Linked DNA regions of Lichenibacterium dinghuense. The protein of the gene in region 1 binds, or shares a complex with, the protein of each later gene. Links are inferred from orthologs where the notes say so. Each region holds a gene or a part of one and is shown in the gene's direction. Other genes may lie near its edges.

Region 1 (3,149 bases):
AGCTTCAAGCTGCTGAGCTGGGGCTTCCGCAATTTCGAGGCGCGCGAGCTCTACGCCGCCGGCGAGCCGGTGGGCAGCGCCAAGGTGTTCGGCGGCGACGCGTCCTCGGTGCCGCTCGTCGCCGCCGGTCCGGTCAAGCTGCTGGTGCCGCGCGGCTCCGGCGACGCGCTGGCGGGCCGCATCACCTACAGCGGGCCCCTGCAGGCGCCGGTCGCCGCGGGCGCCTTGGTGGCGGAGCTGCACGTGACCCGCGACGGTTCGGACGTGCTCACGGTGCCGCTGAAGACGGCCTCGGCCGTCGGCGTGGGCTCGCTGCCGCGCCGCGCCCTCGACGCCGGCTGGGAGCTCGGCGCGACGCTGATCCGCCGCAACTTCGGGCGCCCGCCGGCCCAGGCGGCCGAGGCCGCGAGGGTGGGACCGACGGCGGATGCCGCGAAGGGGAGCAAGGCGCCGTGACGGCGGGGCAGGGCAGTTTCATCACGCTCGAAGGCGGGGAGGGCACCGGCAAGTCGACCCAGGCGCGCCGCCTCGTGGACCGCATCGCCGCGCTCGGCCTCGACGCGGTGGCGACCCGCGAGCCCGGCGGCTCGCCCCGCGCGGAAGCGATCCGCGACGCGCTCCTGTCGGGCGCGATCAAGCCGCTCGGCCCGGTCGCGGAGGCGCTGATGTTCGCCGCCGCCCGCATCGACCACCTCGACGCGACGATCCGGCCGGCCCTCGCGCGCGGCGCCTTCGTGGTCTGCGACCGCTTCATCGATTCGACGCGCGTCTACCAGGGCGCGCTGGAGGGCGTCGACCCGGCGCTGCTCGCCGGGCTCGAGCGCGTCGCCGTCGGCGCCACGGTGCCGGACCTGACGCTGGTGCTCGACCTCGACGTCGCGACCGGCCTCGCGCGCGCCCGGTCGCGGCGCGGCGGCGCCGCGGCGGACCGGTTCGAGCGCGAGGCGGAGGGATTCCACGAGGGCCTGCGCCGCGCCTTCCTGGCGAATGCCGAGCAGGAGCCGGAGCGCTGCCTCGTGGTCGACGCGTCGGGCGAGGCCGACGCCGTGGCCGACACGCTGTGGCTCATCGTGCGGGCGCGCTTTCCCGCGCTGCGGCGGGCCGGGCAGGGGACGCGGCCGTGAGGGAGGGCGAGGCCGCGCCCGAGAGCGACCGCGCCGAGGGCGCACCGCACCCGCGCGAGACGGCGGTGCTGTTCGGCCAGGCGCGGGCCGAGCGCGAGCTCCTCGACGCCTATCGGGCCGGGCGGCTCCACCACGCCTGGCTGATCGGCGGCGCGCCGGGCACCGGCAAGGCGACGCTGGCCTGGCGGTTCGCCCGCTTCCTCATGGCCCACCCGGACCCGGACGACGACGCGGTCCGCGCCGCCGCCGACCTGTCGGTGCCGCCTGACCATCCCGCGGCGCGGCGGGTCGCCGGCGGCGCGCCGGGCGACGTCGCGGTGCTGCGGCGCGCCTGGAACGACAAGACCGGGAAATTCTTCTCGGAGATCCGCGTCGACGAGGTGCGCCGCATGTCCGGCCTGTTCCAGCAGGCGAGCCGGGCAGGGGGCTACCGCATCTGCATCATCGACACGGCCGAGGACCTCAACACCAACAGCGCCAACGCGCTCCTCAAGCTGATTGAGGAGCCGCCCTCGCGCTCGCTGTTCCTGCTGCTGGCGCACCATCCCGCCCAGGCGCTGCCGACGCTGCGCTCGCGCTGCCGCAAGCTCGCCCTCGACCCGCTCGCGCCCGCGGACGCCGCGGCGGCGCTCCGCGCGCTGGGGCGGCCCTGGTCGGAGACCGAGCCCGCCGCGCTCGACGAGGCCCTGCGCCGGGCCGGCGGCTCGGTCTCGGGCGCCCTGCCCTATCTCGGCGGCGAGCGGCTGATCCTCGACCGCGAGACGGCGCGCCTGCTCGCGCGCCTGCCAGAGGTCGACTGGGCCGGGCTGCACCGCCTCGCCGACAAGGTCGGCTCGGACGAGGACGACTTCGCGGTGCTGACCGGCGCGATCCTCGACTGGCTCCACGGCCGGCTCGGGGCCGGCGCGACCGAGCCGCGCCGCCTTGCACCCCTGGCCGAGGTATGGGAGAAAGTGCGCCGCTCCGCGCGCGACACGCTGGCGCTCAACCTCGACAAGAAGACCTTTCTGTTCTCGACCTTCGCGGATCTCGCCCAGGCGACGCGCGCGCTTTGATCCCAAGAAGAGGCTTCATGGCCCCGCGCCCGACCTACTGCATCTCCTCCGCCATCCCCTACGCCAACGGCGCCCCGCACATCGGCCACGCCTACGAGCGCATCGCCCAGGACGCTTTCGCGCGGTTCAAGCGGCTCGACGGCTTCGACGTGCTGAGCCTGTCCGGCATGGACGAGCACGGGCAGAAGATGCAGCAGACGGCCGCGCGCGAGGGCCTGACGCCTCAGGGGCTCGCCGACCGCACGGCCGCGCAGTTCCTCGCCATGAACCGGCTGCTCGGCACCGAGGCCGACGACGTTGTGCGCACCACCGAGCCGCGCCACCGCGCGGCCGCGCAGGAGATCTGGCGGCGCATGGAGGCGCGCGGCGACGTCTACCTGTCGAGCTACGAGGGCTGGTACTCGGTCCGCGACGAGGCCTTCCACGACGAGGCCGACCTCGTCGACGGGCCGGACGGCACGCGCCTCGCGCCCACGGGCACGCCGGTCGAGTGGGTCGCCGAGGAGAGCTGGTTCTTCCGCCTGTCGGCCTACGGCGACCGGCTGCTCGCCCATTACGCCGCCCACCCCGACTTCGTCGTGCCGGACAAGTACTTCAACGAGGTCCGCTCCTTCGTGTCGCGCGGCCTCAAGGACCTGTCGATCAGCCGCACGGCCTTCGACTGGGGCGTGCCGGTGCCGGGCGACCCGAAGCACGTCATGTACGTGTGGGTCGACGCGCTGACCAACTACCTGACCGGGACCGGCTTCCCGGACGCCGCGGACCCGCGCGGACGATTCTGGCCGGCCGACGCGCACGTGATCGGCAAGGACATCTCGCGCTTCCACGCCGTGTTCTGGCCCGCCTTCCTGATGTCGGCCGGGCTGCCGCTGCCGCGCCGGATCGTGGTGCACGGCTTCCTGTTCAACAAGGGCGAGAAGATGTCGAAGTCCGTCGGCAACGTCATCTCGCCGGCGACCCTGGCCGAGCA
Region 2 (3,064 bases), 3.8 Mb from region 1 along the record:
GGACGTCGAGGTCGCGGCGGTCGGCGCCGTCGAGCCCGGCGAGCTTGGCGGGGTCGAGGTCGGTCGCGACCACGCGGGCGCCCTCGGCCAGGAAGGCCTCCGCCGTGGCGCGCCCGATGCCCTGGCCGGCGGCCGTCACCACGGCGATCTTGCCCGCCAAACGTCCCGCCATCGCGGCCTCCCCCGAGCCAGTTGTGCGGACGGGCGTAGGAGGGGGTGGCGCGGTTGTCAAACGGCGGGCGCCCTTCTCCCGCGAGGGGAGAAGGGTGCCGATTCCTCCCACCCTTGCGCCCGCCCGCGATCCCTGCCACATAGGCGCCGGGAGGTTGGCGAAGGGCGTTTCACCCGCCAACCGGGTCAGATCCGGAAGGAAGCAGCCCTAACGGGACCGAGCGGGTTTTCGTCCAATCTCCTACCTCGCCGACCTTGAGGCTTCGCTTCGGCCGGCCCCGTCCCCATATCGGAAATCAGGTCGTTCGCTCCTGCGAAGGGGATCCGCTTGTCGCTCGACAACAACTACCGCGTCCTCGCCCGCAAGTACCGCCCGACCCATTTCGACGACCTGATCGGCCAGGAAGCGCTGGTCCGCACCCTGTCGAACGCCTTCGACCTCAGCCGCATCCACCAGGCCTACCTCTTGTCCGGCGTGCGAGGCGTCGGCAAGACCACGACGGCGCGCATCATGGCCCGGGCGCTGAACTACCACCGCGCCGCCGGCGACGGCGCCCCCCTCATCGACGCGCCGACGATCCGCATGCCCGGCCTCGGCACACACTGCCAGGCCATCATCGAGTCGCGCCACGTCGACGTGGTGGAGATGGACGCCGCGTCGCACACCGGCATCGACGACGTGCGCGAGCTGATCGAGGGCTCGCGCTACCGCCCCGTGATGGCGCGGACCAAGGTCTACATCATCGACGAGGTCCACATGCTGTCCAAGGCGGCCTTCAACGGCCTCCTGAAGACGCTCGAAGAGCCGCCGGACCACGTCAAGTTCCTGTTCGCCACCACCGAGGTCGACAAGGTTCCGGTGACGGTGCGCTCGCGCTGCCAGCGCTTCGACCTACGCCGCGTCGAGGCCGACGTGATGATGGCGCACCTCAGGTCCATCTGCACCCGCGAGGGCGTCGAGATCGACGACGAGGCGCTGGTGGTCATCGCCCGCGCGGCCGAGGGCTCGGTGCGCGACGCGCTGTCGCTGCTCGACCAGGCCATCGCGCACGGCGCCGCCCACGCCACGACGGGCCGTCCCCACGTCGGGGCCGACGGCGTGCGGGCCATGCTGGGCCTCGCCGACCGGGCGCGCATCATCGACCTGTTCGAGGCCGTGATGGGCGGGCGCCTGCCCGAGGCCATGACGGGCCTGAAGCACCTCCACGACAGCGGCGCCGACCCCGGCCACGTCGTGTCCGACCTCGCCGACTTCGTGCACCTCGTGACGCGCCTCAAGCTCGTGCCGGACGCCGCCAAGGACCCGGCCCTGACCGAGCAGGAGCGGGTGCGCGGCGGCGCCTTCGCGCAAGCGCTGTCGCTGCCGGTGCTCACCCGCACGTGGCAGCTCCTCGTCAAGGGCCTCGCCGACGTCAAGGACGCGCCGCGGCCCATCCAGGCCGCCGACATGGTGCTGGTGCGCCTCGCCTGCGCGGCCGACCTGCCGACCCCCGACGAGGTGATCAAACGGCTGGTGTCCATGCCGGCCGGCGACGGCGCGCCGCTCCTGCCGCCCCCCGGCGGCGGGGGAGGGGCGCGCCTGCCGGCCCTGGGCGGCGGCGGCTCGGCCGCGGCCATTGCGGTGGGCTCGCCCCTGCGCCACGCGCCGGCCGTGCAGGGCGCGCCGATGGCCTCGGCCCGGACCGCGGCCGCGCCGCAATCCTCCTTGCGGCTCGATGCCTTCACGGACGTCGTGGCCCTGGCCCAGGCGCGGCGCGACATCCAGCTCAAGCTCGCGCTGGAGCGCGACGTGCGCCTCGTGCGCTTCGAGGACGGCCACATCGAGTTCGAGCTCGCGCCCGAAGGCTCGCGCGACACCGCCGCCAACCTGTCCCGCCGCCTCGCCGAATGGACCGGCGTGCGCTGGATGGTGTCGGTGGTGTCGGGCGGCGGCGCCCCCACGATCCGGGAGGAGGCCGACGCCAAGGCGCGCAGCGAGAAGGACGACGTCGCCGCCGACCCCACCGTGCGGCTGCTGCTCGACACCTTTCCGGGCGCCGAGATCGTGGCCGTGCGCTCGCTGATCGAGCCGCCGGCGCCCGCGCCGGTCGCGGTCGCGGCGCTGGATGAGCCCGACGCCGATATCGGCTATGCCGAAGACGAGTACACCGACGACGACCTTTGAGGAGGGACGACAGATGGCCGACATCATGGGCCTGATGAAGAAGGCGCAGGAGATGCAGGGACGCATCGCCGACATCCAGAAGGAGCTGGAGGCGATGGAGGTGGAGGGCGCCGCGGGCGGCGGCCTCGTGCGGGTGACGCTCACCGGCAAGGGCGCGCTGAAGGGCGTGGCGATCGACGACTCTCTCCTCAAGGCGGACGAGAAGGAGATACTCGAGGACCTCCTCGTCGCGGCCCACGCCGACGCGCGCACCAAGGCGGACCGCGCCGCCGAGGAGAAGATGAAGGGCGCCACCGCCGGCCTGCCGCTGCCGCCCGGCTTCAAGCTGCCGTTCTAGGCCCCTACGAGAAGCCCGCATGCCCGACCGCGTCGTCGGCCCCGAGATCGAGCGGCTGATCCAGCTCCTGGCGCGCCTGCCGGGCTACGGCCCGCGCTCGGCCCGGCGCGCGGCGCTGCACCTGATGCGGCGGCGCGAGGAGCTGCTGAGCCCGCTCGCCGACGCCATGCGGGTCGCCAAGGAGCGCATCGTCACCTGCGAGAGCTGCGGCTCGGTCGACACGCGCTCGCCCTGCTCGATCTGCGGCGACAATCGGCGCGACGCGGCGCAGCTCGTCATCGTCGAGACGGTGGGCGACCTGTGGGCGCTGGAGCGCGCCGGCGTGGTGAAGGGGCGCTACCACGTGCTCGGCGGCACCCTGTCGCCGCTCGACGGCGTCGGCCCCGCCGACC
Region 3 (2,945 bases), 4.1 Mb from region 1 along the record:
TGGTGAGGAGGCCGAAGGCGACGATCAGCACCCCGCAGGCGACGGCGAGCAGCCCCACGGCCGCGCCCTCACGCCGCCGCGGCCAGGACCGCGCGGCCGAGCTCGACCTCGCGGGCGCGGTTGATCCGCGTCATCACCTCGGCGAGGTCGGGACGGCGGGCGAGGTTGCCGGCGTAGAGCGTCGCCGCGGCCGCGACGAGCCGCCCCGCGCGGCCGAGCGCGTCGTCCGCCATCTCGATCATGCGCAGGTTGGGCCAGGCGATCGGCCGGATGGCGTGCACGCGCTCCGCGATCTCCGCCTCGCCCTGCTCGGGATGCGCCTGGGCCAGCAGCATCGTCATGGCGGCGGTGGAGCGCGAGATGCCCATGTGGCAGTGGACCAGGAGGTGGCCGTCCCCCTCGCCGCCCCCCGGGGCGGCCGCGAAGGCTTCGCGGCCCCACATCAGGATGGCGTCCACGTCCGCCCGCTCCGGCAGCACGAGGCCGGGGCCGGGCTCGATGTCGTCGTTGAAATACAGCGTCAGGCGCCGCGGGGCGCCGTAGCGCGCGAAGGCCGGGTGGTCCTCGCGGCCGGGGTCGACGATCGACAGGGCGTGGGTGACGCCGCGCTCGGCGTGCGATTCGAGCTCGTCGAGCCCGCAGACGGTGAGGAGGGAGAAGGCACGGCTCATGCCGGGCTGGCTAGCACGGCGCGGCGCCGGGCTCCACGCTTTCCCGCCCCGCCGGCGCGCCACCGCTTGCGCAATCCGCCGTGCCGCGCAAAAGTCTCCGCCCTTCACGGTTTCCCGCCGAAGGTTCCGCTTTCCCGAGTCCCGGCCCACGCCGCGGGCTTCGGCACGTCACGTCGAGGATCGGGTCCCGTCATGAAAGTCACTCTCGAGCGCGCGGCCCTCCTGAAGGCGCTGGGGCACGTGCAGCGCGTCGTCGAGCGCCGGACCACCATCCCGATCCTGAGCAACGTCTTGGTGCGGGCCGGGGCCGGCACGCTGCGCCTGAAGGCGACCGACCTCGACCTCGAAGTCACGGAGGAGTTGCCCGCCGACGTGGCGCAGGAGGGCGCCACCACCCTGCCGGCCCACACGCTGCACGACATCGTGCGCAAGCTGCCGGACGGCTCGCAGGTGACGCTCGACATGGGCGGCGACACGGGCCAGCTCGTGCTGCGCTCCGGCCGCTCCCGCTTCCAGCTCCAGTGCCTGCCCGAGAGCGACTTCCCCGACCTCGCGGCCGGCGAGATGAGCCACCGCTTCGCCCTGCCGGCCGGGCAGCTGAAGCACCTGATCGACAAGACGTCCTTCGCCATCTCGACCGAGGAAACGCGCTACTACCTCAACGGCGTCTACCTCCACACGATGGAGCGCGACGGCGAGACCGTGCTGCGCGTGGTGTCGACGGACGGCCACCGGCTCGCGCGGGTCGAGATGCCGGCGCCGCAGGGCTCCGCCGGCATCCCCGGCGTGATCGTGCCGCGCAAGGCCGTGGCCGAGATCCAGAAGCTGATCGAGGATCCGGCCAGCGACGTGACGGTGGAGATGTCGGCCACCAAGATCCGCCTGACGCTCGGCGCCGTGGTGCTGACCACCAAGCTGATCGACGGCACCTTCCCGGACTACGGCCGCGTGATCCCGGCCGGCAACGACAAGATGCTGGTGGTGCCGAAGAGCGCCTTCGCGGCCGCGGTGGACCGCGTGTCCACCATCTCGGCCGAGCGCGGCCGCGCCGTGAAGCTGGCCCTCAGCGACGGCAAGCTGGTCCTCAGCGTCAACAACCCCGACTCGGGCTCCGCCACCGAGGAACTCGACGTCGAATACGACGCGAGCCCGCTCGATATCGGCTTCAACGCCCGCTACCTGCTCGACATCACGGCGCAGCTCGACAGCGACACGGCCTTCCTCAAGCTCGCCGACCCCGGCTCGCCCACCCTGGTCCAGGACCGCGAGGGCGCCCCCGCGCTCTACGTGCTGATGCCGATGCGGGTGTGACCCGCCCGCCGCAGCGCCGGATACGACTTCCTTAACCGGACCTCGGCACGATCAGCGCCTCGGAGGCGACCCGCCTACCATGCGGAGACGGCATGATCGATGTCGAGCTGATCGGCGCCCCGGCCTTCACGGTGGCGGTGGCGGGCGACGTCTTCACCTATGCGTCCATCAACGGCCGCCTCGCCGACGTGATCGGCGTCGCCCCGTCGGCCTTCGTGGGCCAGACCCCGGACAGCCTGCTGTCGGCGGACTACGCTGCGGCCGTGCTCGGCCACTACCGCCGCTGCGTCGCCGAGCGGGTGTCGGTCGACTTCGAGAGCTTCTACGACGCCCCCGGCGGCGGCCGCTGGTGGCACACCACCGTGACGCCGGTGCTCGACCCTGGAGACGGCCGGGTCGCGCTGCTGGTAGGCCTCGGCGTCGACATCACGCCGCGCAAGGACGCCGAGCGCCTCGCCCGCGAGGTGGACCAGCGCATCGCGCTCGCCATGGACCTGCTGGAAGGCGGCTTCTGGCACTACACCATCGCCAGCCACCGCTTCAGCACGTCGCCCCAGCTGAGCCGCCTCGTGGCCGGCGACGGGGCGGGGCCGCTCGACGGGCCCGGCTACGCCGCCTTCGTGCTGCCGGAGGACCAGGGGGCGACCGACTTCGGCGCCCTGGTGCGCGGCGAAGCGGACGCCCTGTCGGCCGAATACCGCGTGCGGACCGCCGACGGCCGCCTGCGGTGGATGTCGTGCCAGCGGCGGCTCACGCGGGACGAGGCCGGCCGGCCCGAGAACATCGTGGGCGTGGTGGTGGACATCACCGACCAGAAGCTCCGCCACGAGGCCCTGGCGGCCGAGGCCGCCACCGACAGCCTGACGGAGCTCGCCAACCGACGCAGCTTCGAGGCGCAGGGCGGGCGCATGGCGGCGGAGGCGCGGGCCGACGGCGCCTTCGGCCTCGTGCTCCTCGACCTCG

Evidence for each region.
Region 2: the proteins of L7N97_RS27050 (region 1) and L7N97_RS08870 are in contact, whole or in part, in a cryo-EM structure (PDB 8GIZ), measured with the Escherichia coli proteins. The link is inferred for Lichenibacterium dinghuense from one-to-one orthologs.
Region 3: the proteins of L7N97_RS27050 (region 1) and dnaN are in contact, whole or in part, in a cryo-EM structure (PDB 8GIZ), measured with the Escherichia coli proteins. The link is inferred for Lichenibacterium dinghuense from one-to-one orthologs.

What each region holds. Positions count from the first base shown.
Region 1 is NZ_JAJLMN010000001.1:5,621,453-5,624,601, forward strand. What follows is about bases 151-3,149. They hold L7N97_RS27050 (DNA polymerase III subunit delta'), read left to right. Parts: upstream 151-1,120; coding sequence 1,121-2,179; downstream 2,180-3,149. Other genes in these bases: L7N97_RS27040 (D-alanyl-D-alanine carboxypeptidase family protein), read left to right, coding at 151-456; tmk (dTMP kinase), read left to right, coding at 453-1,124; metG (methionine--tRNA ligase), read left to right, coding at 2,197-3,149. In the rest of the region: more of L7N97_RS27040, read left to right, coding at 1-150. UniProt on the Escherichia coli protein: Part of the beta sliding clamp loading complex, which hydrolyzes ATP to load the beta clamp onto primed DNA to form the DNA replication pre-initiation complex.
Region 2 is NZ_JAJLMN010000001.1:1,833,873-1,836,936, reverse strand. What follows is about bases 1-2,914. They hold L7N97_RS08870 (DNA polymerase III subunit gamma/tau), read left to right. Parts: upstream 1-493; coding sequence 494-2,335; downstream 2,336-2,914. Other genes in these bases: recR (recombination mediator RecR), read left to right, coding at 2,692-2,914; L7N97_RS08865 (YbaB/EbfC family nucleoid-associated protein), read left to right, coding at 2,349-2,672; L7N97_RS08880 (SDR family oxidoreductase), read right to left, coding at 1-172. Also shown: more of recR, read left to right, coding at 2,915-3,064. UniProt on the Escherichia coli protein: Part of the beta sliding clamp loading complex, which hydrolyzes ATP to load the beta clamp onto primed DNA to form the DNA replication pre-initiation complex.
Region 3 is NZ_JAJLMN010000001.1:1,530,998-1,533,942, forward strand. What follows is about bases 128-2,922. They hold dnaN (DNA polymerase III subunit beta), read left to right. Parts: upstream 128-863; coding sequence 864-1,982; downstream 1,983-2,922. Other genes in these bases: L7N97_RS07335 (tyrosine phosphatase family protein), read right to left, coding at 128-671; L7N97_RS07345 (GGDEF domain-containing protein), read left to right, coding at 2,075-2,922. Also shown: L7N97_RS07330 (hypothetical protein), read right to left, coding at 1-58; more of L7N97_RS07335, read right to left, coding at 69-127; more of L7N97_RS07345, read left to right, coding at 2,923-2,945. UniProt on the Escherichia coli protein: Confers DNA tethering and processivity to DNA polymerases and other proteins. Acts as a clamp, forming a ring around DNA (a reaction catalyzed by the clamp-loading complex) which diffuses in an ATP-independent manner freely and bidirectionally along dsDNA.